DNA from 2 places in the Amycolatopsis sp. cmx-4-83 genome. Region 1 is predicted to be linked to the other one. Evidence: riboswitches for the same ligand, from Rfam matches in the RefSeq annotation. Region 1 holds a riboswitch; the other holds the start of a gene.
What was found. Region 1 has a riboswitch for thiamine pyrophosphate ahead of thiO (glycine oxidase ThiO). Riboswitches for the same ligand answer to the same signal wherever they lie in the genome.
Positions count from the first base shown of each region.

Region 2: it holds a riboswitch for thiamine pyrophosphate, as region 1 does, so the genes downstream of both, ACLJQM_RS18640 (thiamine ABC transporter substrate binding subunit) here and thiO (glycine oxidase ThiO) in region 1, are expected to answer to the same signal.

Region 1 is NZ_JAEBEF010000002.1:550,321-564,598, forward strand. It holds gene ACLJQM_RS07660 (DUF3159 domain-containing protein) at 1-463, shown strand, start outside; gene ACLJQM_RS07665 (N-acetylglucosamine kinase) at 565-1,530, opposite strand; gene ACLJQM_RS07670 (SIS domain-containing protein) at 1,527-2,573, opposite strand; gene ACLJQM_RS07675 (GntR family transcriptional regulator) at 2,722-3,477, shown strand; gene ACLJQM_RS07680 (MFS transporter) at 3,520-5,052, shown strand; gene ACLJQM_RS07685 (threonine/serine dehydratase) at 5,049-5,999, opposite strand; gene ACLJQM_RS07690 (hypothetical protein) at 6,148-6,894, shown strand; gene thiE (thiamine phosphate synthase) at 7,281-7,946, opposite strand; TPP riboswitch at 7,978-8,083, shown strand; gene thiO (glycine oxidase ThiO) at 8,077-9,150, shown strand; gene thiS (sulfur carrier protein ThiS) at 9,150-9,350, shown strand; gene ACLJQM_RS07710 (thiazole synthase) at 9,352-10,110, shown strand; gene ACLJQM_RS07715 (MarR family winged helix-turn-helix transcriptional regulator) at 10,272-10,700, shown strand; gene ACLJQM_RS07720 (winged helix-turn-helix transcriptional regulator) at 10,702-11,061, opposite strand; gene ACLJQM_RS07725 (SDR family oxidoreductase) at 11,156-11,995, shown strand; gene ACLJQM_RS07730 (ion transporter) at 11,992-12,795, opposite strand; gene thiD (bifunctional hydroxymethylpyrimidine kinase/phosphomethylpyrimidine kinase) at 12,882-13,709, opposite strand; gene ACLJQM_RS07740 (phosphatidylinositol-specific phospholipase C domain-containing protein) at 13,824-14,278, shown strand, end outside.
Region 2 is NZ_JAEBEF010000005.1:589,421-603,698, forward strand. It holds gene typA (translational GTPase TypA) at 1-1,580, opposite strand, end outside; gene ACLJQM_RS18585 (hypothetical protein) at 1,774-1,926, shown strand; gene ACLJQM_RS18590 (YciI family protein) at 1,923-2,222, opposite strand; gene trpS (tryptophan--tRNA ligase) at 2,404-3,423, shown strand; gene ACLJQM_RS18600 ((deoxy)nucleoside triphosphate pyrophosphohydrolase) at 3,416-3,805, opposite strand; gene ACLJQM_RS18605 (sensor histidine kinase) at 3,884-5,200, opposite strand; gene ACLJQM_RS18610 (response regulator transcription factor) at 5,197-5,913, opposite strand; gene ACLJQM_RS18615 (LolA family protein) at 6,061-7,152, shown strand; gene ACLJQM_RS18620 (ABC transporter ATP-binding protein) at 7,149-8,123, shown strand; gene ACLJQM_RS18625 (ABC transporter permease) at 8,120-8,998, shown strand; gene ACLJQM_RS18630 (ABC transporter ATP-binding protein) at 8,968-10,005, opposite strand; gene ACLJQM_RS18635 (ABC transporter permease) at 10,005-11,630, opposite strand; gene ACLJQM_RS18640 (thiamine ABC transporter substrate binding subunit) at 11,606-12,658, opposite strand; TPP riboswitch at 12,681-12,788, opposite strand; gene ACLJQM_RS18645 (4a-hydroxytetrahydrobiopterin dehydratase) at 12,821-13,105, shown strand; gene ACLJQM_RS18650 (hypothetical protein) at 13,181-13,309, shown strand; gene ACLJQM_RS18655 (hypothetical protein) at 13,521-13,847, opposite strand; gene ACLJQM_RS18660 (hypothetical protein) at 13,847-14,221, opposite strand; gene ACLJQM_RS18665 (ArsR family transcriptional regulator) at 14,218-14,278, opposite strand, start outside.

The DNA of each region.
Region 1 (14,278 bases):
CGCGCTCGTGGTCAGCCTGGCCGCCGTCGTCGCGGCCGCGCTGATCGCCCTGCACACCGGACGCGCGCAGGACTTCTTCCTGCTGCAGCTGATGTCCAATGTGGCCAGCGCCCTGCTGTGGGCGGCCAGCATCGTGGTGCGCTGGCCGCTGCTCGGCGTCGTCGTCGGGCTGCTGCTCGGGCAGAAGGCGCGCTGGCGCCGGGACGCGGTGCTGCTCAAGGCGTATTCACGGGCCAGCTGGGTGTGGGTGCTCCAGTACGTGCTGCGCGTGGTCGTCTACGGCCTGCTGTGGTGGGCCGGTCAGGTCGTCGCGCTCGGCGTGGCCCGCACGGTGCTGTCGTGGCCGCTGGTCGCGCTGACCGTCGCGGTGAGCGGGTGGGTGCTCTACCGGGCGTTGCCACCGGAGCACCCCGGCCTGCGCCTGACGCCGGAGACCAGCTCGGACGACGTACCCAGGGCATAAGGCGGCCCCCGGCGAGGGGGGAGGGTCCGGGGGCCACTGCCTACGGTACCCGGCCGACCCGGGTTCAGTCGACGTTTTCGCGGTTTCGGCCCGCGTTTCGCTCAATCCGCTGGTGGAGCGGGTCTCGGCGCGCCTTCGCCGAAGGCGTCCACGGCGGCCAGCCACGCCGCACCGAGCACGCCATCGGAGCTGGTCAGCACCTCGAGGCCGGCCAACCCGCGGCGGACGAGCGCGCCGACCGGGCTGTCCCCGGTGAGCACCGAGCCGACGAGCACGACCGGAGTCGACTCGCCGGGCTCGCGCGCGGCCAGGGCGTTCGCGACGAGCAACTCGGCCGCGCGGCCGACGATCTCCCGGGCCGCGGGCTCGCCGGCGTCGTGCGCCGCGCTCACCAACGGCGCGAAGCGGGCGAGCCGCACCGGCGCCTCGGCGTTGGCGGCCGTGATGAGCGCGCGCGACGCGGCGAGCCGCCCGGCGTCGGTCCGGACGTCCAAACCGGACGGTCCGAGCGCGGTGGCGAGCACCGCCGACGGCAGTCCTTCGAGGGGACGGCCGCGGCCGAGAGCCTCCAAAGTGGAACGGACGGCTTCGCGGCCGAGCCAGAACGCCGAACCCTCGTCGCCGAGCAGCCAGCCGTAGCCGCCCGCGGTGCCGGCGAGGCGCCGCTTGCGGATCCGGCCCGCGATCGAACCGGTACCGGCGACCAAGACCGTCCCGTCGGGGGCCGACGTCGCCGACGCGTACGCCACTTCGGCGTCGGCGACGGTCCGCACCACGCCGGTGAGCCCGATCCGCGCCCACGCCGCTTCGAACACCGACGCCACCGCCGGGTCGCTCAGCTTGCTGACCCCGGCCATGCCGACGACGCACGCCCGCACGGTGCCGGGGTCGCGGTCGCCGAGCGCCGCGGTGATCGCGCCGGCGATCCGGCCCGCGGCGACCTCCGGCGCGTGCGCGTTGGGGTTGGCGCCTTCGCCGCGCCCGGTGCCGAGCACGACGCCGGCGGCGTCGACCAGTGCGGCCCTGGTCGACGTGCCGCCGGCGTCGACGCCGATCGCGGAGGTCACCGGGTCTTGGTCACCTTGAGCAGGCCGCGCGGGTTGTCCGGGTCGCCGCCGCGCGCCAGCGAGAGGCCCAACGCGATCTGCTGGATCGGCAGGATCTCCAGGATCGGCGCCAGCTCTTCGACGGTCTGCGGGACGTCGATCCGCAGCGCCGCGGGGGTGTCCGCGGACGCCGAACCGACCGCGACGACGTCCGCGCCGCGCTTGCCGACCGCGTCGACGACGTCGCGCATGGCTTCGGCGCCGTGCCCGGCGCTGGTCACCGCCAGCACCGCGGTCTGGTCGTCGACCGCCGCCACCGGGCCGTGCAGCAGGTCGGCCCCGCTGTACGCGCGCGCCGCGAGGTAGCTCGTCTCGGCGAGCTTGAGCGACCCCTCCAGCGCGGTCGCGTAGGAGTAGCCGCGGGCGGCGGTGAGGACCCGGTTCACGAACCGGTACCGGTCGACCGCCCGCTGCACGCCCTCGGTGGCGCCCTCGAGGGTCTGCTGCGCGAGTTCGCCGATCTTCTCGGCGTCGGCCGCCTTGCCGCCGCGCACCGCGTCGACGAGCAGGTAGAGCGCCATCAGCGTCGCGGAGTACGTCTTGGTCGCCGCGACGGCCTGCTCGACACCCGCGCCGATGTCGATGCCGAGTTCGGACGCCGCCCGCAACGGCGAGTCCGGGGTGTTGGTCACGGAAACGGTCAGCGCGCCCTGGCGCCGCGCCGTTTCGGTGACCTCGATCAGGTCAGGCGACCCGCCGCTTTGGCTGACGGTGACGAACAGCACGTCCCGCAAATCGGGTCGCGCGCCGTACAGCGTCGCCGTGGACGGGGAAACCAGACCGGCCGGAAGGCCGAGGAGTACCTCGATCAGGTACTTCGCGTACAACGCTGCGTGGTCACTCGATCCACGCGCGGCGAGCAAAGCGAACCGCGGGGGCCGTTGTGAGATCTTTTCCGCCACTTCGGCGATTTCCGACTGACGCTGCACCAGACCGGCCAGGACGTCCGGCTGCTGGGCGATCTCCGCGGCCATGTGCTCGCCGGGCCGTTGTTGGGTCATCATTTTCCTCTCCACCTCCGGCATTATGTACCGGACTCAGGCGGCGTCGGTCAGGTCTAGACCAATGTTAGTGGGGCGGGCCGTCGGTGGAAAAGGGTACGTTTCATACGGGGACGTGGCGTGTGATGAGGGAAGGCATAGGGAGTCGGGCATGTTGGAGACCACCACCACGGGCGAGGCGGGTACCGTCGCCGGGATGCGCGGGCAGCGCGAGCCCAAGTATTGGGCATTGAAACAGCACCTCCTCGACCTTTTGGACGTCCTCCCGCCGGGGTCGCCGATCCCGACCGAACGCGCGCTCGCGGGGGAGTTCACGGTCTCCCGCACCACCGTGCGCCAGGCGCTGGCGGACCTGACCGCCGAGGGCCGCCTGCACCGTGTGCAGGGAAAAGGCACCTTCGCGGCCGAGCCGAAGCTCGCGCAGCGGCTGCAGTTGTCGTCCTACACCGAGGACATGCGCAAGCAGGGCCTGAAGCCTTCTTCGAAGCTCCTCGAAGTCGAAGAGCTGCCGGTGGAGGGTGACCTCGCGAAGCTCCTCGGAATCCGCACCGGCGCGAAAATCCTTCGCCTTCGACGCCTTCGACTCGCGGACTCCCAGCCGATGGCGCTGGAGACGACCCACCTCCCGCTCGGCCGTTTCCGCGGACTGCGCAAGCACGTCTCCGCGGGCGGTTCGTTGTACGCCGTTCTGCGCGAGCACTACGGGGTCGAACTCGAACGTGCCGAAGAGACGATCGAGACCTCGCTCGCCGGGCCGCAGGAAGCGGAAATGCTCGGCGCGGACGTCGGCATGCCGGTGCTGATGCTGACCCGGCACTCGTTCGCCACGGACGGCAAGCCGGTCGAGTTCGCCCGCTCGGTCTACCGCGGCGACCGGTACAAGTTCGTCACGACGCTGCTGCCGTAGGGCCCGGTTGACGGGGGATCACCGGCGCGGTGGAGTGAGCACGTGACTGCCACCGAAGACACCGGGATCCGGTGGGGGACGCACGCCGCGCGCGGCGTCCTCGCCACCACCATCCTCGGGTCGGGCATGGCGATGCTCGACGGCACCATCGTCAACGTCGCCCTGCCCCGCATCGGCACCGAGCTCAACGCCTCGGTCGCCGGGCTCCAATGGATCCTCGACGGGTACCTGCTGGCGCTCGCCGCGCTCATCCTCGTCGCCGGCTCGCTCGGCGACCGGTACGGGCGGCGCCGCACGTACCTCGTCGGCGTCGTCTGGTTCGGCGTCGCCTCGGGGCTGTGCGCCGCCGCGCAGTCCACCGAGATGCTCGTCGCGACCCGGATCCTGCAGGGCATCGGCGGCGCGCTGCTGACGCCGGGTTCGCTCGCGATCCTCCAGTCGTCCTTCGCGCACGACGCCCGCGCCCGCGCGATCGGCGCCTGGTCGGGGCTCGGCGGCATCGCGGCCGCCGCCGGCCCGCTGCTCGGCGGGTTCCTCGTGCAGGTCTGGTCGTGGCGGCTGGCGTTCCTCATCAACGTGCCCATCGCCATCGCCGTGGTCCTGATGGCGCGGAAGTTCGTCCCCGAATCGCGTGACCCGGAGGCCACCGGCCACCCCGACTTCGGGGCGGCCGCGCTCGGCGCCGTCGGCCTCGCCGGGGTGACCGGCGCGCTGGTGGAGGCGCCGGGACGCGGGATCGGCGACCCGATCGTGCTGATCGCGGGCCTGCTCGGGATCGCGGGGCTGGCCGCGTTCGTCCTCCTCCAGCACCGCTCGGCGGAACCGCTCGTGCCGCCGTCGCTGTTCCGCGACCGGACGTTCACGCTCTCGAACGCGCTGACGTTCGTCGTCTACGCGGCGCTCGGCGGGGTGATGATGCTGCTGGTCATGCAACTGCAGGTGTCGCTCGGCTATTCGCCGACCGCCGCCGGGCTGGCGGGGCTGCCGCTCACGGTCGTCATGCTGCTGCTGTCGGGGCGCTCCGGCGCGCTCGCGCAGCGCATCGGCCCGCGCACGCAGCTGGTCGTCGGCCCGATCGTCGTAGGCGTCGGCATGCTGCTGATGCTGCGCATCGCGCCCGGGGCGTCCTACTTCGGCACGGTGCTGCCCGCGGTCGTGGTGTTCGGGCTCGGCCTGGCGACGGTGGTGGCCCCGGTGACCGCGACGGTGCTCGCCGCGGCCCCGGACCGCTTCGCCGGCGTCGCCTCCGGCGTCAACAACGCGATCGCCCGCTCCGGCGGGCTCTTGGCTGTGGCGGTGCTGCCCGCGGCGGCCGGGCTGACCGGCGAGGCGTACGCCGACCCGGTGGCGCTCACGGCGGGCTGGCGGACGGCGCTGGTCATCTGCGCGGCGCTGGCCATCGCGGGCGGGCTGATCGCGCTGGGCATCCACAACGGCGTCCTGGAGCCACCGGCTCCGCCGTCGCCGCTCAAGCCCGACGACGAGTGCCCCCACCTGGGTGAGTGCTACCACTGCGGCGTCGAGGGCCCGCCGACGCACGTCCGCGGCGGCGGGACCCCGGTCGCCGGTTCCTAGCCCGCGAGGATCTCCGCGAACATCGCCGGGTCGGCGTTGCCGCCGGAGACCAGGACGACCGTCTTGCCGGCCGGCAGCTCGCCGGCGTGGAAGAGGTACGCGGCCGTCGTCACCGCGCCGCTGGGCTCGGCGACCAGGCGGGCCTGGCGGGCCAGGACGCGCACGGCCTCGCGGATCTCGTCCTCGGAGACCGTGACCATCTGGTCCACGACCTCGCGCAGGTGGGCGAAGGTCAGCTCGGACGGCTGCGAGCGCAGGCCGTCGGCGATCGTGCGGGCGCGGTCGGCCTGCGGCCAGCGGACCAGCTCACCACGCCGGAGGCTGTCGGCGGCATCCGCTGCCAGTGCCGGCTCGACGCCGATCACGCGCGCCCGCGGGCAGCGGGCCTTCAGCGCGGTGCCGACGCCGGCCGCCAGCCCGCCGCCGCTGACCGGGACGAGCACGACGTCGACGTCCGGCAGGTCTTCGGCGATCTCCAGGCCCGCGGTGCCCTGCCCGGCGATGATGGCCGCGTCGTCGAAGGGCGGGACGAGGGTCAGCCCGCGTTCGGCGGCCAGTTCACGCGCTTTCCCCTCGTGCTCGCCGATCGGCACCTCGATCACCTCGGCGCCGTACGCGAGGGTGGCCTCGACCTTGATCCGCGGCGCGACGTCCGGCACGACGATCACCGCGGGTACGCCGTAGCGTTGCGCGGCGTACGCGACCGCCTGCGCGTGGTTGCCGCTCGAGTACGCGACGACACCGCGTTCGCGCGCTTCGTCGTCGAGGGCCCCGATCGCGTTGAACGCACCGCGCACCTTGAACGCGCCGATCGGCTGCAGGCTTTCGGGTTTGAGCCACAGGGTGCCGCGGGGATCCCACGTCTGGACCAACAGGGGCGTGCGCACGGCGACACCTTCGACGCGCTTCGCGGCGGCCTCGATGTCGCAGATCGTCACCAGTTCCATGTGCCGAGTATGTCAAGAAATCGTTCGGATGGGAGTGTCTACTGTGGACAGACGGAGTGGTACTCCTCACGCCGCGGCAACGCGGGGAGTTCCTCGCGCGCCTTAACCGTTGGACAAGGGGAGAACACGGACTACTCGGATCGGGATCATGACGAAGGAGAACGAAGCGGCTTCCGAAGGAAAGACGGAGGAAAAGCCGGGCCTGCGGATCGTGCAGGTGCTGGCGGCGGCGCTCGCGGCGGTGACCGCCGCGCTGCTGGGCTCGACGCTCGGCGTGGCGGGCACGGTGGTCGGCGCGGGCGTGGCGAGCGTGGTGTCGACGGTCGGCGGCGAGCTGTACTTGCGCTCGCTGCAACGCACGCGCGAGGCGGCGGCGAAGGCCCGCGTGCTGGCGACGTCGGGGATCCGGCGGCGGGGACCCGCGCCGGACGTGCCGGCCGAGGTGGAAATTCCGATTACCGACCAGCCGACGGTGCAGCTGGAGAAGCCCGCCGAGGACGGGCCCTCGCGGCTGCGGAAACTGCGCTGGCCCTTGATCATCGGCACCAGCGTGGCGGCGTTCGCGGTGGCGATCCTGGCGATCGTCGGCCTCGAGTCGGCGACGGGCGCCCGGATCGGCGGCGGCACGGGCACGAGCATCGGCAAGATCTTCGGCGGCGGTGGCGGCCACACCGACACCACACCGTCGACGACGCCGACCACCGGGACCAGCGACACCCAGGTGTCCCCGACGGAGACGACCACGACCCCGCCGGAAACGTCGACGGCCCCGACGACCTCGTCGGAGACGCCGACGACCACGCCGAGCACGTCGACGCAGCAGCCGTCGACCTCGGCCCCGGCGACGACGGCCCCGCCCACCAGCCAGGGGGCGGCGACCACGCCGACGCCGTGACTGTGGTCAGGCCAGGTGGGAGCGGAGGGCTCGGGTGGCTTCGGTGGTCGCGCGGCCGACGTTGCGGGAGGCCCTCGCGTCGAGTACCGAAGGCAGTCGGTCGTCGTTGACCTCGGCCACGCCGACGCCGTGACTGCGGTCGGACCGCGTGGGTGCGGAGGGCTCGGGTGGCTTCGGTGGTCGCGCGGCCGACGATGCGGGACGCCCTCGCGTCGAGCACCGAAGGCAGCCGATCGTCGTTGACCCGGCCACGACGACCCCGCCCACCAGTCAGGGGGCGCGGCCACGCCGACGTCGTGACTGTGGTCAGGCCAGCTGGGAGCGAAGGGCGCGAGTGGCTGACGACGATGCGGGACGCCCTCGCGTCGAGCACCGCGTGACTGCGGTCAGACCAGGTGGGAGCGGAGCGCGCGGGCGGCCTCGGCGGGGTCCTCGGCCTCGGTGATCGCGCGGACGACGACGATGCGGGACGCCCCCGCGTCCAGCACCGAAGGCAGCCGGTCGCCGTCGATGCCGCCGATTGCGAACCACGGGCGTTCCGGGGCCCAGCCGGCCACCGCGCGCACCAGGTCCAGGCCCGGTGCGTCGCGGCCCGGCTTGGTCGGCGTCGGCCAGCAGGGGCCCGTGCAGAAGTAATCCACGCCGGGCTCCGCCGACGCCGACAGCGCCTGGTCGAGGGAGTGGGTCGAGCGGCCGATCACGACGTCGTCGCCGAGGATGCGGCGGGCCAGCGGGACCGGGATGTCGTCCTGGCCCAGGTGGAGCACGTCCGCGCCGACCGCCAGCGCCACGTCCGCGCGGTCGTTCACCGACAGCAGCGCGCCGTGGCGCTCGCACGCCTCCGCCAGCACCTCCAGCGCCGCGATTTCGGCCGCGGCCTCCAGTGGCGCACCGCCGGTCTTGTCGCGCAGCTGGATGACGTCGACGCCGCCGGCGAGGGCCGCGTCGGCGAACGCGGCCAAGTCGCCGCGGGAGGTGCGGGCGTCCGTGCACAGGTACAGGCGCGCGGCGTCGAGGCGGGCGCGGATCTTGTCACCGGAGAGGGCGGGCATAGCGGCGACCGTACCCCGGGAGTTAGGGTGGACGGGTCCGCACGGGAGCCCGAGGCACGGGCTGAGAGGGAGCTGCCGCTCCGACCGTGGAACCTGATCCGGGTCATGCCGGCGCAGGGAGCGTGATCCCATGACGAACCTGGCAGTGGTGGGCGGCGGCGTGATCGGCCTGTCCGCGGCGTGGCGGGCCGCGAAGGCGGGCCACGACGTCACCGTGCACGATCCCGAGCCCGCTCGCGGCGGCGCGTCCTGGCTGGCCGGTGGCATGCTCGCCCCGGTCACCGAGGCCTGGCCCGGCGAAGAAGACGTGCTCAGCCTCGGCGAAGCGTCGCTGAAACGCTGGCCGGGCTTCGCGAGCGACCTCGGACAAGAGGGCGTCGACCCCGGTCTCACCGGGCACGGGACGCTCGTCGTCGCGTTCGACAGCGCCGACGCCGGGCACCTCGACATCCTCGCCGGCTACCTGCACTCGATCGGCCGCGCGGCCGAGCGCCTCACCGGGCGGGAGACGAAGCGGCTCGAACCCGGCGTCGGGTCCGTCCGAAGTGGACTCCACGTGCCCGGCGACCTGGCCGTGGACAACCGGAAACTGCTCAACGCGCTCTACGCGGCGTGCGTCAACCACGACGTCCGGTTCGTGCGCGAGCGCGTCGAGAGCCTGCCGGACGCCGAAGCCGTCGTGCTCGCCGCGGGCGCGTGGACCGGGCGGCTGCACCCGCGGCTGGCCGGCGCCGTCCGGCCGCTCAAGGGCGAGATCCTGCGGCTGAAGCCCCGCCGCGGCTGCCTGCCGCCGCCCGCGCACACCGTGCGGGCGGTCGTCGAGGGCCGGCCGATCTACCTCGTCCCGCGCGGCGACCAGGAGCTCGTCCTCGGCGCCACGCAGTACGAAGCGGGCTTCGACCGGGCCGTCACCGCGCGGGGCGTGCGCGAGCTGCTCGAAGGCGCCGAACGCGTCTTCCCCGCGATCACCGAGTACGAGCTGGTCGAGACCGCCGCCGGCCTGCGCGCCGCCAGCCGGGACGTGCTGCCCTACATCGGTGTCCTGGACGACGGCGTCTTCGCCGCCACCGGGCACCACCGCAACGGCCTGCTGATGGCCCCCGTGACCGCGGCCGCCGTGGTCGCCTGGCTCGAGGGGGAGGAGCCGCCCGAAGGCGTCGAAGCGGCTTCGCCCGCCCGGCTGCAGAAGAAGGAGCACGTGTGATGGAGATCAAGCTCAACGGCCAGTGGACGGAGTTCCCGGACGGCGCGACCGTCGCCGACGTCCTCGACGCGTCCGGTGGCCCGCGGCCCGGGATCGCCGTCGCGGTCGACGGCGTCGTCGTCCGCCGGGGCGACTGGGCGGCCACCGTCGTGCCCAAGGGTGCGGGCGTCGACGTGCTCACCGCCGTCCAGGGAGGCTGAAGTGGACGAAGAACCGCTGGTCATCGGCACCGCCAAGCTGTCGTCCCGGCTGATCATCGGCACCGGCGGCGCGGCCAACCTGGCCGTGCTCGAACGCGCGCTGGTCGCCTCCGGCACCGAGCTGACCACCGTCGCGATGCGCCGCGCCGACGCCGAGGGCGGCTCCGGTGTCCTCGAACTGCTGAAGAAGCTCGGCATCGAGCTGCTGCCGAACACCGCGGGCTGCCGGACGGCCGCCGAAGCCGTGCTCACCGCGCAGCTCGCGCGGGAAGCGCTGGAGACCGATCTCATCAAGCTCGAAGTGCACGCCGACGACCGGACGCTGCTCCCGGACCCGTTCGAGACCCTCGACGCGGCCGAACGGCTGGCCGCCGACGGGTTCACCGTGTTCGCCTACACGAACGACGACCCGGTGCTCGCGCTGCGCCTGGAAGAGGCGGGCTGCGCCGCGGTGATGCCGCTGGGCGCGCCGATCGGCACCGGCCTCGGCATCCGGAATCCGCACAACATCGAGCTGATCGTTTCGCGGGCGGGCGTGCCGGTGATCCTGGACGCCGGAATCGGCACGGCGTCGGACGCGACGCTGGCGATGGAGCTCGGCTGCGACGCCGTCCTGCTGTCCACCGCCGTCACCCGGGCGGCCGATCCGGAGCGGATGGCTTCGGCGATGCGTGCGGCCGTCGTCGCCGGTCACCTGGCCCGCGCGGCGGGGCGGGTGCCGCAGCGCTTCTGGGCGAAAGCGTCGAGTCCACCCCGGTGAACTGCTGCTTTCGGGGGCTCCGGGTGGCGGCGCCCCCGGGCCCGGGGCGAAGCCCCGGTACAACACCAGAGTGGCTTCACGCCGAACGCGCACCGCGAGCCCGTAAGGTGGACGGCACTTTCCGGCGCACCCGCGGCGGGGCAGGGCAGAAGGAGCCAGCCGTGACGAGCACATCGGTCCAGGACGTCTCGGGCAGGTTGTACCTGGCCGTCGGCAGGCTGTCGCGGTCCCTGCGGCAGGCGGGTGTGCCGGGACCGGGCCACGGTGCCATCTCGGCGCTGGCGACGCTCGTGAACTCCGGCCAGCTCCGCCTCGGCGACCTCGCGGCCAAGGAGGGCGTCGCCGCGGCGACGATGTCGCGGATCATCGCGTCCCTGGTCGAGGCCGGCTACGTCAGCCGCGAGTCCGACCCGGTCGACCGCCGGGCGTGGCTGGCGAAGGCGACCGAGGAGGGCGAGCGGCTCGTCTCCGGCGTCCGGTCGACCCGCGTCCAGGAGCTGAACCGGCGCCTCGACCGGCTCTCGCCCGAGCACCGCGAAGCCTTGACGACGGCGATCCCGGCGCTCGAGGCCCTGATCGCGGACGACTGAGCTAGTCCGCGAGCCGGCGCGTGATCCGGTCGAACAGCTCCGTCAGCGGCTCGCCGACGTCCCGGCCGAACTCGGTCAGCCCGTAGGTGACCTGCGGCGGCGTGGTCGGCTCGACCCGCCGCCAGACCAGGCCGTCCTGGACCAGCGCGCGCAGCGACTGGGCCAGCATCTTTTCGCTGATGCCCTGGATGCTCTCGCGCAGCTCGAAGAACCTGAGGTCGGTGCGCCGCAGGGAGATCAGCACCCAGATGCCCCACCGGCTGGTGACGTGGTCGACGACGTCGCGCGCGACGCAGTCGGTGTGAAACACCTCATACCGAGCCTCGGCGCCGGCCGGGGTGAGCTGTGGGCCTCCGGTCATGTCATGAGCTTACCCAGAGGTATGTACTTACCAGAAGTTAGCTCGGCTCCTAGCGTCCCCCGAACACAGCGGGAATCGGACGAAGGAGCTGTTCATGATCGTGGTGACCGGGGCTACCGGGAACGTGGGCCGGCCGTTGGTGCGGGCGCTGGCCGGAGCGGGACAGCAGGTGACGGCGGTGTCGCGGCACGCCGCGGCCGTGCCGGACGGCGTCCGGCACGTGGTGGCCGACCTGGCGGAGCCCGCCGGTCTCGAGCCCGTGCTGGCCGGGGCGAAGGCGTTGTTCCTGCTGCTGTCCGGCGACCTGCACGCCATCGGGGCGAATCCTGCCGACGTCGTCGAGCGGGCCGCGCGCGCCGGGGTCGGCCGGATCGTCCTGCTGTCCACCCTGGGGGTGGTGACCAGGCCCTTCGGCACGACGCGGGTCGCGATGCGCGAGCTGGAGGACGCGGTGCGGGCGGCCGGGCCGGACTGGGCCGTCCTGCGGCCGGGCGGCTTCGCGTCGAATGCCCTGTGGTGGGCCGAAAGCGTCCGCACCCAGCGGACAGTCGCCGCACCCTTCGGCGACACGGGGGTGCCCGTCATCGACCCGGCGGACATCGCCGACGTCGCCGCGGCCTGCCTGCTGGACGAGGTGCACACCGGCGGCGTGTACGAGCTGACCGGGCCGGAAGCGATCACGCCGCGGCAGCAGACGGCGGCCATCGCCGCCGCGCTGGGCTCGCCGGTGCGGTTCCACGAGCAGACCCGCGAGGAGGCCAAGGCGGGCATGACGCGGAGCATGCCGGCCGAGCTCGCCGACGACACCCTGGACATCCTCGGCTCGCCGAGCCCGGCCGAAGTGCGCGTCAGCCCCGACGTCGAGCGGGTCCTCGGCCGGGGTCCCCGCTCCTTCGCCGACTGGGCCGCGCGCACCGTCGCCGCGTTCCGCTAAGCGGCCTTCTGCCGCAGCTCGGCGAGCTCCGCACGCAGGGCGCGGAGCTCGTCGAGGATCTCCTGGTTCGCCGCCGCCTGGGTTTCGGCCTGCTTCGCCTCCTCCTCGCGGATGTCCTGGCGCAGCTCGTCCTCCATGCCGCTGACCACGACGGCGATGAAGAGGTTCAGCACCGCGAAGCTGGACACCAGGATGTAGACGACGAAGAAGATCCAGGCCATCGGCGCCTGTTCCATGATCGTCTTGGCGATGTCGGGCCAGGCCTCGCCGGTCATCACCTGGAACAGGGTGAACAGCGACGTGCCGAGGTCGCCGAAGTCGCCGGGGTCGATGGCGCCGAACAGCTTCGTCGCCATCACCCCGGCCACGAAGATGATCAGCGCGAGCAACGCGGCGATCGAGGCCATGCCGGGGATGGCGGCGAGCAGCCCGGAGACGACCTTCCGCATCGACGGCACGACGGAGATCAGCCGCAGCACCCGGAGCACACGCAAGGACCGCAGCACCGCGAACGGCCCGGTCGCCGGGATCACCGCGATGCCGACCACCAGCAGGTCGAAGACGTTCCAGTTGTCGCGGAAGAAGCCGCCGCGGTAGGCGTAGAACTTCGCCAGCAGCTCGGTGACGAAGATGCCGAGCGCGATGTGGTCGAGCACGTGCAGCAGCCCGGCGTACCCGGCCATGATCGACGTCGACGTCTCCATCCCGAGCGTGACCGCGTTGAACACGATGACGGCGATGATGAAGTTCTGGAAGCGGCGGTCTTCGAGGACCTTCGCCACCCGCTCGCGTCCGGTCAAGGCCGCCCCCTGCTTGGGTCAAGGATCAGTAAACGCAGGGATGGTAACGGTCGCGGTGACGCACCTCGCCGGCCAGTCGCCGGACTTCAGCGCTCCTCGGGAGCCAGCCTCCAGAAGGCCGACACCGGTCCGACCTTGGCACCCATCGGGTACGCGTGCTCGACCGCCTGCGAAACGAACCACTTGCCGTACCGCGCGGCCTCGACCACCGACATGCCCTTCGCGAGCCCGGCCGTCAGCGCCGACGCCATCGTGTCGCCCGCGCCGTGCGTGTGCGGGGTCGAGTAGCGCTTGCCCGGCAGCTCCACGAACGTCGAGCCGTCGAACAGCAGGTCCACGCACTCCGGGTCCGACTGCAGGTGGCCGCTCTTCACCAGGACGTACCGCGGGCCCATCCGGTGCAGCACGACCGCCGCGGTGTGCATGCCTTCGCGGTCGGTCACCGTCATGCCGGTCAGGAGCCGGACTTCGTCGAGGTTCGGGGTCAGCACCGTCGCGCGCGGCAGCAGCTCGTCGCGCAGCGCGTGCAGGCCGGCCTCGTCGAACAGTGGCTGGCCGTGCATCGACGCCGCCACCGGGTCGACCACGAACGGGATCCGGGCGTCCCGGCCGATCTCCGCGTTGTCGCACGCGACCGCGACCGCCTCGATGATCCCGGCCGACGCCAGCATGCCCGTCTTGGCCGCGCCGACGCCCATGTCCGCCGCCACGGCCTCGATCTGCCCGGCCACGATGTGCGGCGGCAGGTCGGCGCGGTCGTGCACGCCGAGGGTGTTCTGGACGGTGACGGCGGTGACCGCGACCAGGCCGTGCACGCCGCAGGTCAGGAACGTGCGCAGGTCCGCCTGCAGCCCGGCGGCGCCGCCGGAGTCCGACCCGGCGATGGTCAACGCGGTCGGAAGGCTCGTTGGCATGGTGTTTTCCCGACTTCTGGTCTAGGCCAATCGGCCGCTTTTCCTTCATCAAGAGTCAACCACGGTGGCACATTGTGTGGGCTACTCACCAGTTCACGGGGCGAAGGAGCCTGGATGAAGCTCTCCTCGGTGGTACTCCTCACGGCTGCGCTCGTGCTCTCCGGAGCGACCGCGGCCCACGCGGACAGCCCGAAGCTTTCCCACGTCACGACCGTCGGCGTGCACAACACCTACGACCCGGCGGCCTACGGCTACCTCGCCCAGGCGCTCGACGCAGGCTCGTCGCTGATCGAGCTCGACGTCTGGCCGGACTTCTTCACCCACGAGTGGAAGGTCAGCCACTCGAACCCGCTGGGGAACAACAACAACTGCGTCGCGGCCACCTCGGCGTCGCAGCTCTACAGTGGCGGCAAGAACAAGAACCTCGAGTACTGCCTCGACGACATCCGGATCTGGCTCGCGGCCCACCCCGGGCACGCGCCGCTCACGCTCAAGCTCGAAATGAAGACCGGCTTCTCGGACAACACCGGCATGGGCCCGGACGAGCTGGACGCGACGTTCCGCTCGCA
Region 2 (14,278 bases), on a different contig from region 1:
ACCGGGCCGGTGCGGTCGGCGACCAAGGACCCGCTGTGGCGGGTGCGGATCTCGCCCGCCCACGGGAAGTAGCCCTCGAACACGTGGTTCGCGATGCCGGTGCCGCGGGTCTCGGTGAGGAAGTCGGTGCGGAAGCTGATCAGGCCGCGCGACGGGAGCACGTACTCCAGCTTGATCCGGCCGGTGCCGTTGCCGCTCATGTCCTCCATGCGGCCCTTGCGGGCGGCCAGGAGCTGGGTGATCGCGCCGAGGTGCTCTTCCGGCGAGTCGATGTAGAGGCGCTCGAACGGCTCGTGCAGCTTGCCGTCGATCGTGCGCAGGACCACCTGCGGCTTGCCGACGGTCAGCTCGAAGCCCTCGCGCCGCATCTGCTCGACGAGGATGGCCAGCGCCAGCTCGCCACGGCCCTGGACCTCCCAGGTGTCGGGGCGCTCGGTCGGCAGCACGCGGATGCTGACGTTACCGATCAGCTCCTGGTCGAGGCGGGCCTTGACCAGCCGCGCGGTGACCTTGTCGCCGCCGTTGCGCCCGGCCAGCGGCGAGGTGTTGACGCCGATGGTCATCGAGATCGCGGGCTCGTCGACGGTGATCCGGGGCAGCGCCACCGGGTTCTCGGAGTCGGCGAGGGTGTCGCCGATGGTGATGTCCGGGATGCCGGCGATGGCGACCAGCTCGCCGGCGCTGGCCTCGGTCGCCGGGACGCGGGTGAGCGCCTCGGTGACCAGCAGCTCCGAGATCCGGACGTTCTGGACGTTGCCGTCTTCGCGCATCCAGGCCACCGTCTGGCCCTTGCGCAGCTTGCCGGCGTGGATGCGGATCAGCGCGATGCGGCCGAGGAAGTTGGACGCGTCGAGGTTGGTGACCAGCGCCTGCAGCGGCGCGTCGAGGTCGGCGGCGGGCGGCGGCACGTGCCGGAGCAGCGTGTCGAACAGCGGGTCGAGGTTCTCGCTCTCGGGGATCTCGCCGTCCGCGGGCTGCTCCAGGCTCGCCTTGCCGGCGCGCGCGGAGGCGTAGACGACCGGCAGGTCGAGGATCGCGTCGTGGTCGGCGTCCTCGATGTCGCTGGCCAGCTCGAGCAGCAGGTCGTGGGTCTCCTCGACAACCTCGGAGATCCGGGCGTCCGGCCGGTCGGTCTTGTTGACCAGCAGGATCACCGGGAGGCGGGCCTCGAGGGTCTTGCGGAGCACGAAGCGGGTCTGCGGCAGCGGACCCTCGGAGGCGTCGACCAGCAGGACGACGCCGTCGACCATGGCCAGGCCGCGCTCGACCTCGCCGCCGAAGTCGGCGTGGCCGGGGGTGTCGATGACGTTGATGGTCACCGAGCCCTCGGGCGTCTGGCGGTGGATCGAGGTGTTCTTCGCGAGGATCGTGATGCCCTTTTCGCGCTCGAGCTCCCCCGAGTCCATCACGCGGTCGACGAGCTCGGCCCGCTCGGCGAAGGCGCCGGACTGGCGCAGCATCGCGTCCACGAGCGTGGTCTTGCCGTGGTCGACGTGGGCGACGATCGCGACGTTGCGCAGGTCGGGCCGGGTCTTACCGGTCGGCCGGCCGGTTTCGACGGTAGCGCTGGCTGCGGGCACGCGAAGACTCCTGAACTTCAAAGGTGTGGGTGGCCGCGCAAGCCGTCAGGCATCCCGTGACCGGCTCTGGTCACACGCGGACCTCACCAAGGATACCTTCCACGCGTTTGTGAGCAGCCCCACGCCCCCAGATCGGTTAGCCTCACCTAATGTGGAGACCCGGTGACCTCGCCGATCCGGAAGGTGCGTGCGCGTGGGCAAGAAGCAGCCGGACGACCCCAGGAAGGTCGTGCGCAAGCTGATGAAGGCCGGCAAGGTCAAGAAGAAGTGCTGCCGGTCGAAGCCGCGCTGCAAGAAGTGCCCGGTATTGGCTCTGAAGAAGGCGAAGCAGGACCTGGCCGCCTAGTGCGGTACCGCTTCGTTGAGCAAGCGCAGCTCCGGAGCGGTCTTGGTCGGCGAGAACTCGATGACCTCGTACTGCGCGAGGTGCTGCACGCAGAACGGGTCGGACGCCAGGATGGCGTCGAGCTTCCCGCGGTTCAGCGGACGCGTGATGATCACACCGCCGACGCGCGGGTTCCGCCGCCCGGACGCGAGGAAGTGGCCGTGTTCGTACTGCTTGTTCAGCCATTCCTGGTGGTCCGGGAGCGCGAGGTCGATCTGCTCGATCGGGGCCGTGTAGTTCAGCAGGACGACATACATGGTTGGACGGTAGACCCGCAAGCCCCTTCGCGCCTATGCTCGCCGCATGCACGCGCAGACGTCCAGCTGGTGGCCGCCCTCGGCGGCCGTCTAGTCCTGCGCTGATCACCAGCGGCCGCCCCGGACGGGCGGCCTTTTTTCGTGCCTTCTCCGGGGTGGTCCCTCCCCGAAAGGAAGACACATGAGCAAGCTGTCCGGGATCACGCCGTCGGGTCACGTCCACCTCGGCAACTACCTCGGCGCGGTCCGCCGCTGGGCGCGTGAGGGCGGCGCGGACGACCTGTACTTCGTCGCCGACCTGCACGGCATGACGACCCCGCACAACCCGGCGAAACTCCGGTCACTGGCGAGGGAGCAGCTCGCCGTGCTGATCGCCGCCGGCATCGATCCCGAGCGGGTGTTCGTCCAGTCCGACCTGGCCCGCGAGCTGGGGGCGCTGACGTGGGTCCTGGAGTGCACCTGCAACTACGGCGAGGCCGCGCGGATGATCCAGTTCAAAGAAAAATCAGCGGCGCGCAGCGCCTCCGCTGAGGGTGGCGGCGGGGGCATGGATGGAAAGTCCAAGGGCCAGGCCGGGGTGCGGCTGTCGCTGCTGACCTACCCGGCGCTGATGGCCGCGGACATCCTGCTCCAGGGCGCGCACGAGGTCCCGGTCGGCGAGGACCAGCGGCAGCACGTCGAGCTGACGCGGGCACTGGCCAAGCGCTTCAACAGCACGTACGGCGAGGTCTTCACCATCCCGGAGGCGGTCCTCCCGCCGGCGGGCGCGCGGGTGAAGGACCTCACCGACCCGACGCGCAAGATGTCGAAGTCGACGCGCGACGCGGCCGGCGTCGTGTTCGCGCTGGACGAGCCGGACCAGGTCCGCCGCAAGATCCGCCGGGCGGTCACCGACGGCGGTTCGGTGCCGGTGCACGCCCCGGACACCCGGCCGGGGATGGCGAACCTGCTGGAGGTCCTGGCCGCCTGCCGGGGCGGCTCGCCGGCGGACCTGGCCGAGGAGTTCACGTCGTACGGCGCGGTGAAGGACGCCGTCGCCGACGCGGTGATCGAGGAGCTGCGACCCCTGCGTGAACGAGCGTTAACGCTGCTCGACGACGTCGCGGAGCTGGACCGGGTCCGCAAGGCGGGTGCGGAACGGGCTCGGGAGCGGGGCTCCCACCGGCTCGACGCGGCGCTGCGGATGATCGGCGCTAACTGAGCAGCGCGCGCAGTTCCGGGAGCAGGATCCGGTCGGCGGGCAGCCAGTCGACGTCGTCGAGGTCGTCGGGCCCGAGCCAGCGCACGGCCCGGTGCTCGACGGCCCGCGGCTCCCCGCCGGGTGAAACGAGCGAAGCGGCGTAGATGCGCAGCACCTTCCCGCCCGGCAGCGGGACGTCCTCCCCGACGCGCGCGCCGACCTCGATCACGACGTCGAGCTCCTCGCTGCACTCCCGGGCGAGCGCGAAGGCGTCGGACTCGTCGGCTTCGACCCGGCCGCCCGGCAGCTCCCACTGTCCCGCGTGGTCGGCGGGCCAGGCGCGCTGCTGGGCGAGCAGCTTCCCGTCACGCACGAGGGCGGCACCCACGATCACACCGTTCACAGCCCCGGAATCTACCCGGAAGCCCCACTCCCGCTCGTGGCCGGTCGTGAGTGGGAAACAGTGTTCCAACCCTGTTTCTCACTCACGACCGGTAGCCGCGCGCCAGACCACCACGAACCGCGCTCCCCCGTCCGGGGACTCGCCCACCTGCACCCGGCCGCCCCGCCGCCGGACCGTCTCCGCCACCATCGCCAGCCCCAGCCCGGTGCCGCCGGACGAGCGGGCCCGGTCGTCGGCGATCCGGTAGAACCGGTCGAACACCTTCTCGCGGTGCTCCGGCGCGATGCCCGGGCCGTCGTCGTCGACGACCACCCGGACCGTCGAGCGGGACGCCAGCACCGACACCACGATCTCCCCGCGCGCGTAGCGGCAGGCGTTGCGCAGCAGGTTGTCCAGCACCAGCTCCACCTCGGCGTGCGCGGACGACGCCCACGCCTGCGCCACCGCCGTGTTCACCCGCGTCTCCGGTGCCTCCGCCGGCAGCCGGGCCACCGCCGAACGCACCTCGCTCACCAGCTCGACGGGCGCAGCGGGCGGTACCTCCCCCGCGTCCGACCGCGCCAGCGACAGCAGCCCGTCCAGCAGCGACGACAGCCGCTCGGCTTCGGTGAGGATGTCCGACAGCGTCTCCTGCGACAGCTCCGGATCCGGGTTCGTCACGGCGACCTCGGCCTGGACGCGGATCGACGCGACCGGCGAGCGCAGCTCGTGCGCCGCGTCGCCGGTGAACCGCCGGAGCCGCTCGGCGGCCTGCTCCTGCCGTTCCAGCAGCGCGTTGAACTCCTCCGCGAGCGCGCGCAGCTCGTCGTGGGAGTCCGGCAGCGCCAGCCGCGCGCCCGGCGGCAGCGCCCGCACCGAACCCCGCATGCGCGCGACCGGCCGCAGCGACAGGCGCACCACCAGCCACGTCGCGAAGCCCGCCACCAGCGCGCCGACCGACGCGACGACGACCAGCCACACCCCGCCGTAGTGCACCGCGGCCGAGAACCCGACCAGGCCCGCACCGGCCACGACCAGCCGTTGCGCCCCGTCCGGCGCGCTCACGACGGCGCCGAGGTACCGCGCGCCGTCGCGCTGGACCGGCTGGCCCGCCTTGAGCGTCGAGATGTCGTACACCGTAAGGCCGGTGGGTGTCCCGCCGTCCACCGGCGCGCCCGCGGTGTCCAGCACCCGCAGCGTCACCGGGGCCGCGCCGGACAGCGGCCGCCCGGCGCCCACCTCGGCGCCGGCCGGGCCGAGCGCGCTCGAGAGCTCGCGGTCGACCGAGCCGATGAGCAGCGGCGACAGGTTCGACGCGGCCAGCGCGGCCAGCCCGAGCAGGCAGACCAGGGTGATCGTCGCGGCCAGCAGGGTGATCCGCACTTGCAGGGACCGGCCCCGCCACCAGCCGATCACGGGGTGATGACCTCGTCGAGCTGCGCGTCCGAGGCCAGGTAACCGTGCCCGCGCACGGTCCGCAGCAGCGCGCCCGCGCCGACCGCGTCCAACTTACGTCGTACGTATCCGACGTAGACCTCGACGAGGTTGCGCGTCACGGCCTGCTCCTCCCCCCAGACCGCGCGCAGCAGCTCGTCCTTCGTGACGACCGTGCCGGCCCGCCCGACGAGGACTTCGAGCAGCGCGAACTCCCGCGGGCTCAGCCCGACCTCCTCGTCGTTCCAGCGCACCTGCCGCAGCCCGCGGTCGACGGCCAGCGCGCCGAGCCGCAGCGTGCCGCGGCTCGCGTCCGGCCCCGCCCGGCGCAGCGTCGCGCGGACCTGCGCGACCAGCACCACGAAGGAGAACGGCTTGACGAGGTAGCCGTCGGCGCCGAGGTCGAGGCCGTCGGCCTGGTCGATCTCGCCGTCCTTGGCCGAGACCAGCAGCACCGGCGTCGTGACGCCGTCCTTGCGCAGCCGCTCCAGCACGCGGTAGCCGGACAGGCCCGGCAGCATGATGTCGAGCAGGATGACGTCGAAGGAGCCCGTGCTCGCCAGCTGCAGCCCGGTGGGCCCGTCCACGGCGGTGACCACGTCCATGTCCTCCGCGCGCAACCCGCGTTGCAGCGCCTTCCGCACGCCCGGTTCGTCGTCGACCACCAGCACCCGAGGTTTCACGAGGTTCATCATGACCGGTTCGCGCAGGTCGTGCGGCGGCTCTCAGCACGATCTCAGCCAGGGAGGGAGAACCTTCAGGGGTATCTCAGCCTCGAGAGGGAAGCGTCGTGGCCAGGGAACCGGGCACACTCGGCCCGGGAACACCACAGGGAGAGACGCATGAAACCGAAGACGAAGGGCATCACCGCCGCGGTCGTCGGCACCGCGCTCGGTGCCGGCGGGCTCGCGTTCGTCGCGATGCCGGCCAGCGCGGACGACAAGCCGGCGCTGCCGCAGGTGAGCGCCGAGGAGCTGGTCCAGTCGGTGGTCAAGGCGAAGCCGGGCGCGTTCGACGGCACCGTGAAGGTGAGCAACGACCTGGGCCTGCCCGCGGTGGGGAACGCGGTGCCGGGCGCGTCGGCGCTGAACATGGACTCGGCGCACATCTTCAGCGACGGCGCCGGCAAGAGCCGCCTCGCGGTCACGCAGGGGGCCAGCCAGGAGACCGTGGTCCACGACGGCACGACCGTCTGGGACTACAGCTCCAAGACCAACACCGCGACCAAGGTGACCATCCCGGCCGACGTGGCCAAGCAGAAGGGCGCGGGCAGCGAGAAGACGCCCGACCCGGTCACGGCGTCCACCGAACTGCTGGCGAAGGTCCGCGAGAGCAGCACGGTATCGGTCGACGGCACCGCGACCGTCGCCGACCGCCCCGCGTACGAGCTGGTCCTGACGCCGAAGCCGACCGAGCGGACGCTGCTGCGCGAGATCCGCGTCGCGGTCGACTCGCAGACGCGCATGCCGCTGCGGGTGTCGGTGCTGAGCAACGGCACGTCGACGCCGGCGCTCGAGGTCGCGTTCAGCGAGATCCGGTTCACGCAGCAGCCGGCCGACCTCTTCACCTTCACCCCGCCGAAGGGCGCGAAGGTGCAGGAGAAGACGCCGACGGTCGACCAGCAGCACAAGGACCTCGCCGAGCAGGCCAAGCAGGACGTCAAGGTCGTCGGCGACGGCTGGGACACCGTCGTCACCGGCAAGGTCCCGGCAGACGCGCTGAACGCGGCGCCGAAGGCCCAGGGCGAGCGCAAGGGTGCGCTGGCCGACCCGAAGGCACTGCTCGAGCGGTTCGCCAAGAAGGTCGACGGCGCCTGGGGCAGCGGCTACCTCGTCACCACGAAGGTCGGCAGCGCGGTCCTGACCGACGACGGCCGGTTCGCCGCCGGTGCGGTGCCGGAGCAGGTCCTCTACGAAGCGCTGGGTCAGAAGTGACCAGCACGGCTGTGGAGTCCGGGGCGGACGTCTCTTCGGAGGCGTCCGCCCCGGCGGTCCCGCTCGCCGCGCGCACGCGCGGGTTGCGCAAGGTGTACGGCAGCACGGTCGCGGTCGACCACGTCGACCTCGACATCCCGCAGGGCGCGGTCGTGGGGATGCTCGGGCCGAACGGCTCGGGCAAGACGACCACCATCCGGATGCTGCTCGGCCTGGTCCGGCCGACCGAGGGCGAGGTCGAGCTGCTCGGCCGCCCGATGCCGGACGCCGCCGCGCACGCGCTGCCCGACGTCGGCGCGCTCGTCGAGGGGCCGGGCTTCCACCCGTTCCTGTCCGGGCGCGACAACCTGCTGCGCTTCGCCGCCGCGGAACCCCGGCTGGCTTCGGCCGGGATCCCCGCCGCCGTCGACTCCGCGCTGGAGCGCGTCGGGCTGACGGTCGCAGCGCGCCGCCGGTACAAGGGTTACTCGCTCGGCATGAAGCAACGGCTCGGGCTCGCTTCGGCGTTGCTCGTGCCGCGCAAGATGGTCGTGCTCGACGAGCCGACCAACGGCCTCGACCCCGCTGGTACCAGGGAGATCCGCAGGATCGTCGCCGAGCTGCACGCCGAGGGCGTCACCGTGCTGGTGTCGTCGCACCTGCTGGCCGAGGTCGAAGCGACCTGCACGCACGTCGCCGTGCTGCAGAGCGGGAACGTCGTCGCGCAGGGTGAGCTGGCGGAGCTTCTGGAGTCCGGGAACGCGGCCCTGCTGGTCCGCACGCCGGACGCGGAGCAGGCGGTGGAAGTGCTGCGGGAGAACCGGATCGGCGCCCGGCTGACGCCGGACGGCGTCCGCGTCGACCTGACGGCGGCGGAAGCACCGCGGGTGCTGCAGGTCCTGGTGGGCGCGGGGGTCGCGGTCCACGAGGCGACGCGGGCGCGCACCGGGCTCGAAGACTTGTTCGCCCGGCTGACGGAGGGGGCGGAATGACCGCGGTACTCGACGCACCGGCGGCCCGCACGGGCCACGACACGGTGCCGCTGCCCCGGCTGCTGGCCGCGGAGCTGCGCTGGATCTTCCGGCGGCCGCGCACGTTGGCCGTGCTCGGGCTGCTGGCCCTGATCCCGGTGATCATCGGCATCGGCCTGACCCTGGTCGACGACCAGCCGGGCAGCGGCGGCGGCCCGGACGACGGCGGCGGCGCGCTGCTGGCGTCCGCGGTCAACAACGCGTTCGTCCTGCCGATCGCGGCGATCGTGATGTCGCTGGCACTGCTGCTCCCGCTGGCCTCGGCCATGGCGGGCGCGGACGCGATCGCCGGCGAGACGGCGCACGGAACGCTGCGCGGCTGGCTGATCGCCCCGGTCGGCCGCGGCCGGCTCCTGGCGGTGAAGGCGTTCGGCGTCGCGACCGTGTCGGTCGTCTCGGTGCTCGCGATGTGCGTGACCGGCGTCGTGACCGGGCTGATCATCAACGGTACGGATTCGCTGTTCACGTTGTCGGGCACGACGTTGTCGCTCGGCGGCGCGCTGGCCCGGATCCTGCTGGTGGCGGGCTGGGTGGTGCTCCAGCTGTGGGCGGTCGGCGCGGTCGCGCTGGCGATCTCCAGCTGGACCGAGCACCCGATGCTGGTGGTGGCGTCGGTCCTGGCGACCGACATCGTGTTCACCATCCTCGGGTTCCTGTCCTCTTTGGACTGGCTGCACCCGTTCCTGCTGACGCAGAACTGGTCGATGGCACCGGCGGAGGTGCTGCAGGACCCGATGGGCACGCAGATGCTCGGCGAAGGCGCGCTGCGCGCGGTGTGCTACATCGTCATCGGGCTGTCGCTGGCCTACGCACGCCTCTCGACCCGCGACGGCTGAATCCCGACCACCGCCAGCCCGTCGGGGTCCAGTGCGAGGTGCACCTGGTCCCCGGCGCGCAGGTCCGATGTCGCGGGCGCGACGGCGTCCACAGTGGATTCCTCGAGGCGAACCACCAGGCGTGAGTGTTCGCGGCGGTGCACCGCCGCGAACACTTCTCCTGCCACGCCGGAGTCCGCGACCCGCAGCGCGTGCGGCCGCAGCCCCAGCCGCACCGGACCGTCGTCCGCATCGGGCAGTGCGACGTCACCCAGCGCCGTGCGCACCACACCGGCCGCCGCGACGCCGTCCACGAACGTCGTCACCCCGAGGAAGCGGGCCACGTCGTCGTCGGCCGGGTTGCGCCACACGCGCCGGACCGCGCCCTCCTGCCGGACCTCCCCGGCGTCGAGCACCGCCACCCGGTCGGCGAGCGTGAACGCCTCCTCCTGGTCGTGCGTGACCAGCAGCGCGGTGATCTTGCTGCGCCGCAACAGCTCCGCCAGGTCGATGGCCAGCTGCTCGCGCAACCCGGCGTCCAATCCGGACAGCGGCTCGTCGAGCAGCAGCAGCCGCGGCTCCGGTGCCAGCGCCCTGGCCAGCGCGACCCGCTGGGCCTGGCCGCCGGAAAGCTCGGTGACGCGCCGCTTTTCGAAGCCGGTCAGGCCGACCAGCGCCAGCAGCTCGGCGACCCGCGGCGCCCACTGCGCGCGCGGCACGCCGTGCATGCGCAGGCCGAACGCGATGTTCGCGGCGACGTCGCGGTGGCCGAAGAGCTGGCCGTCCTGGAACACCAGCCCGAAGCCGCGCTTGTGCACCGGCACCGCGCCGAGGTCCTCGCCGTCCCAGCTCACCGAACCGCGCGCGCCCGGTTCGAGCCCCGTGATCGCGCGCAGCAGCGTCGACTTCCCCGACCCCGACGGGCCGAGCAGGGCCAGCACTTCGCCGTCCGCGATGTCCAGGCGGGCGTCGCGCACCGCGGCGAACGTTCCGTAGTGGACGGTCAGGTCCCGCACCGACAACGCCATCAGAACTCTCCCACCCGGCCGCGTCCGAGCCGGTCGATCAGCGCGACCGCCAGCACCGTCACGAGCATCAGCAGCGCGCACGCGGCGTACGCCATCTGGTTGTTGAGCTCCCCCGGCCGTCCCATCAGCGACGCGATCGCCACCGGCAGCGTCGGTGCCGTCGGCCGGGCCAGGAAGCTGGTCGCGCCGAACTCGCCGAGCGCCACGACGAAGCCGAACCCGGCGGCGGCGACCAGCGGGCGCAGCGCCAGCGGCAGGTCGATCTCGCGCCACACGCGCAGCGGGCTCGCGCCGAGCGTCGACGCGGCCTGCCGCAGCCGGACGTCGACCGAGCGCAGCACCGGCAGCACCATCCGCACGATCAGCGGCGTGATCACCAGCGCCTGGGCCAGCGGGACGAGGTAGGGCGACGTCCGCAGGTCGCCGGGCAGCGCGTCGAGCGTGACGAGGTAGCCGAAGCCGACGGTCACCGCGGACACGCCGAGCGGCAGCATCAGCACGGCGTCCATGGTTTCCCCGAGCCCGCGCGCGGGTTTCGACGGCGACCGCCGCAGCGCCACCAGCACCACGGACGCGAGCACGCCGACGGCCATCGCGAGCAGCGTCGCGTCGATCGCGACCTTCAGCGAGTTCACCGCGGCGTCCCAACCGGACACCTGCAGCGCGCCCTTCTCGCCGGTGCTCGTGAGTGCCCGGTACCCGGCGAGGCTCCAGCCGTCCTCAGTGGACACGGACTCGGCGAGCAGCGCGACGATCGGCGTCAGCAGCAGGGCGAGCACGACGCCGGCCGCGCCGACGCCCCACCATTCGCCGCCTCTCGGCCGCCGCGGCCCGCCGGAGCCGATCCGGGCGCCGTCCTTGCGCCGCCGGGCCAGCCCGCCGAGCACCAGCGCGGCGACCACGGCCGCGAACTGGATGACCGACAGCGCCGCCGCGCCCGAGAGGTCCAGCAGGTCGACCGTGCGCAGGTAGATCTCGGTTTCCAACGTCCGGTACTTCGCGCCGCCGAGGATCAGGACGACCCCGAAACTGGTGGCGCAGAACAGGAACACCACGGCCGCGGCGGACGCGACCGCCGGGGCCAGCGCGGGCAGCGTCACCGAGCGGAAGGCCCGCCACGGGGACGCACCGAGCGCGCGGGCGGCGTCGGTCGTCCGCGGATCGAGCCGCGCCCACAGCCCGGCGACCGTGCGCGCGACGACCGCGACGTTGAAGAAGGCGTTGGCCAGCACGATCGGCAGCACGCCGCCGTCCGGCCAGAGCGCCCGGAACGCCAGCCCGACGACGACCGTGGGCAGCACGAACGGCACCAGCACCAGGGTCCGCGCCAGGCCGACGCCGGGCAGTTCCACCCGGGCCAGCAGGAACGCCACCGGCAGCCCGGCGGCCACGGCGACCACCGTCGACGCCGCCGCGCTCGCGACGGTGAAGCCGGCCAGCTGCCAGGTCCGCGCGTCGCCGAGGACGACGTCGAGCCCGCCCTCGGCGAACCCGCGCCCGATGATCGCCAGCACGGGCCAGGCGAAGAACACCACCAGGAACCCGATCGGGGCCAGCCCGAGCAGCGCCAAGCCGAGTCCGCGGGCGGTCCGGGGTGGAGCTACGACTGCACGAGCGTGCGCCATTCGCCGATCCACTTCTCCCGGCCGGCCTGCACCTGGTCCGCCGTCAGCGCTTGCGGCTTCTGCGGCAGCGGCGCGACCTGCGCCCAGCCGGCGGGCAGGTCGACGCCCTGGCGCGCCGGGTAGACGTACATGTTGGCCGCGACGGTCGCCTGGAACTGCTGCGACAAAAGGAAGTCGACGACCTTGCGCGCGCTCTCGGTCTGCTTGCCGCCGGCCAGCACGCCGGCGTACTCGACCTGGCGGTAGCAGGTGTCGAGCAGCGCCTTGGTGCGCGGCTTGCCGTCGTCGCCGACCTCGGCGGCCGGCGAAGACGCGTACGAGACGACGATCGGCCGCGGCCCCTTGCCCGCGGAGCCGGAGAAGTCCTTGGTGTAGGCCTCTTCCCAGCCGCTGACCACCTTGAGGCCGTTGGCCTTCAGCTTCGTCCAGTAGCCCTGCCAGCCGGACTCGCCGTACTTCGCGATGGTGCCGAGGAGGAACGCGAGCCCGGGCGACGCCGTGGCCGGGTCCTCGGCGACGAGGAGGTCCTTGTACTTCGGGTCGGCCAGGTCGTCGTAGCTCGACGGCGCCGGGATCCCCTTGGTGGCGAAGTAGTTCGTGTCGACGTTGACGCAGACGTCCCCGACGTCGACGGCGGAGAGCCGGTGCTCGGGATCGACGGCGTAGCGCTGCGGCCCGCGGTCGGCTTCCGGGCTGGTGTAGGGCTCGAAGACGCCTTCGGAGAGCGCGCGCGAGGCGAAGGTCGAGTCGACGCCGTACGCGACGTCGCCGACCGGGTTCGCCTTGGTCAGCACGAGCTTGTTGGTCAGCGATCCGGCGTCGCCCTGCTTGAGCACGGAAATCTTGATGCCCGACTGCTTCTGGAAGGCGTCGAGCACCTCCTGCGGCGCCAGGAAGGAGTCGTGCGTCACGAGGGTGACGGTGGGCGTCTGCTGCGTGCCACCGTCGCCGTCCGACAGCGAGCACCCCGCGGCGACGACGCTGACGACGGCGATGGCCGTCGCGGCGCGAACAGCCCTGCGTTTCATCTACCCCTCCTGCACTTCGCCGGACGAGGAGAGGAAGCCCTCCCTTCGCCGGCATGATCCGGTCAGGTGCGAACGGTCGCGGGGTGACCCGCCTCTCAGCCCGGCTGACCGGACTCCCGTGGCAACCGTGCAGCGTAGTCCAGGACGGACGACCATGGAGACATGACGGAAATCTTGAGCGACTCCGAGGCCGACGGACGACTGGGCGCGAACTGGACGCGTACCGGAGCGGTGATCTCCCGGGAGGTGGAGCTGGCTTCGTTCTCCCAGGCGATCGAGGTGGTGGACCGGGTGGCGGTCCTCGCCGAGGCGGCCGACCACCACCCGGACATCGACATCCGCTGGCGCACCCTGACGTTCCGCCTCAGCACGCACTCGGCGGGCGGCCTGACGGCGAAGGACTTCTCCCTGGCGGCCGAGATCGACTCGGTGCTTTCGGCGTTGTGATCCTGGTTACTCTGAGTGCACTTTTTCACCGGTTCGACGTCTCTCGGTAAACGACTTTTGCTAGGAGAGACGGACATGACCCAGGCCATCGTGGTCGGCACAGCAGCATTCGCGACGATGGTGGCGGCAGCCGGCGGTGTGCTCTGGTTCACCGCCAAGGGCCGCCGTCACCCGGATGCCGGTGAGTTCGATCACAGCCGCTAACGAAGGCCAAGATCAGCGCGCTGAGCAGGGCGGAAGCATCGGTTTTCGGCCCTAGGAAACGCCATGAACAGCACCGCCACCCTCACCTCCGCACAGCGTGCCTGGATCAACGCCCTCGCCCCCGCGGTGGTGCTGATCACCATCGCCCTGATGGGCCTGCTCGGCTGAGTTCGCCCGCGCCGCCGCTCTGACTTCTCGAGCGGCGGCGTTTTCAACGGATCTCTTCCGGTGCCGGGAACGCGGCCGGCGGCTCGTCCTCGACAGTCCAGTATTCGAGCGCCGACAACCGGCCTTCGTCGACGAACACGATGAGCCCGCCGCCCGGCACGTCGGCTTCGACCGCCACCCGCTCGGCGACCTCGAACGTGGGCGCGTCCGCATCGACTTCGAGATCGACGGTCGGGCACCCGCAACCACAGCTTCCGGTCACCCGGGCCGTGACGGCTTGCGCCCGCAGTTCGGCTGCGCCCGGGAAGTCCCCCGCGAGAAGGACTTCCAGGGTCTCGCGCTCGTTCCGCGTGAGCGGGCGGCTCACCATCAGTAGCGGGACATGTTCGGGATCGCCTTCTCCGCGACCCCGATGAGGTCCTCGACCTTCGCCACGTCGGCTGTCACATCTTCAGCAGTCACCGAAGGTGCCTCGGAAGAACGGTAGGCGACTTCGTTGCGCCGAACCCGCATCCGGTTGAAGGGACGCAGAAGCGGCCCCAGCGGCGGATCGAGCTGCGCGAGAACCGCTTCGTAGACGGCGATGTGGCCACCGCGGCTCGTCGCACGCAGGCCCTGGTTCTGCAGGATGGCCGCCAAAGCCCGGCGGGCGCCGTCGTACGCCAGCGTGTAGGCGCCTTCCGGATCCGAACCGCGCGCGATGAGCGCGTCGATCGTGGCGCGCCCTTGGTTCCACGGGGTCATCGGGATGGCTCCTGGTCGAGGGACAACGGGACCAGCGGACGCTCACGCACGCTGACG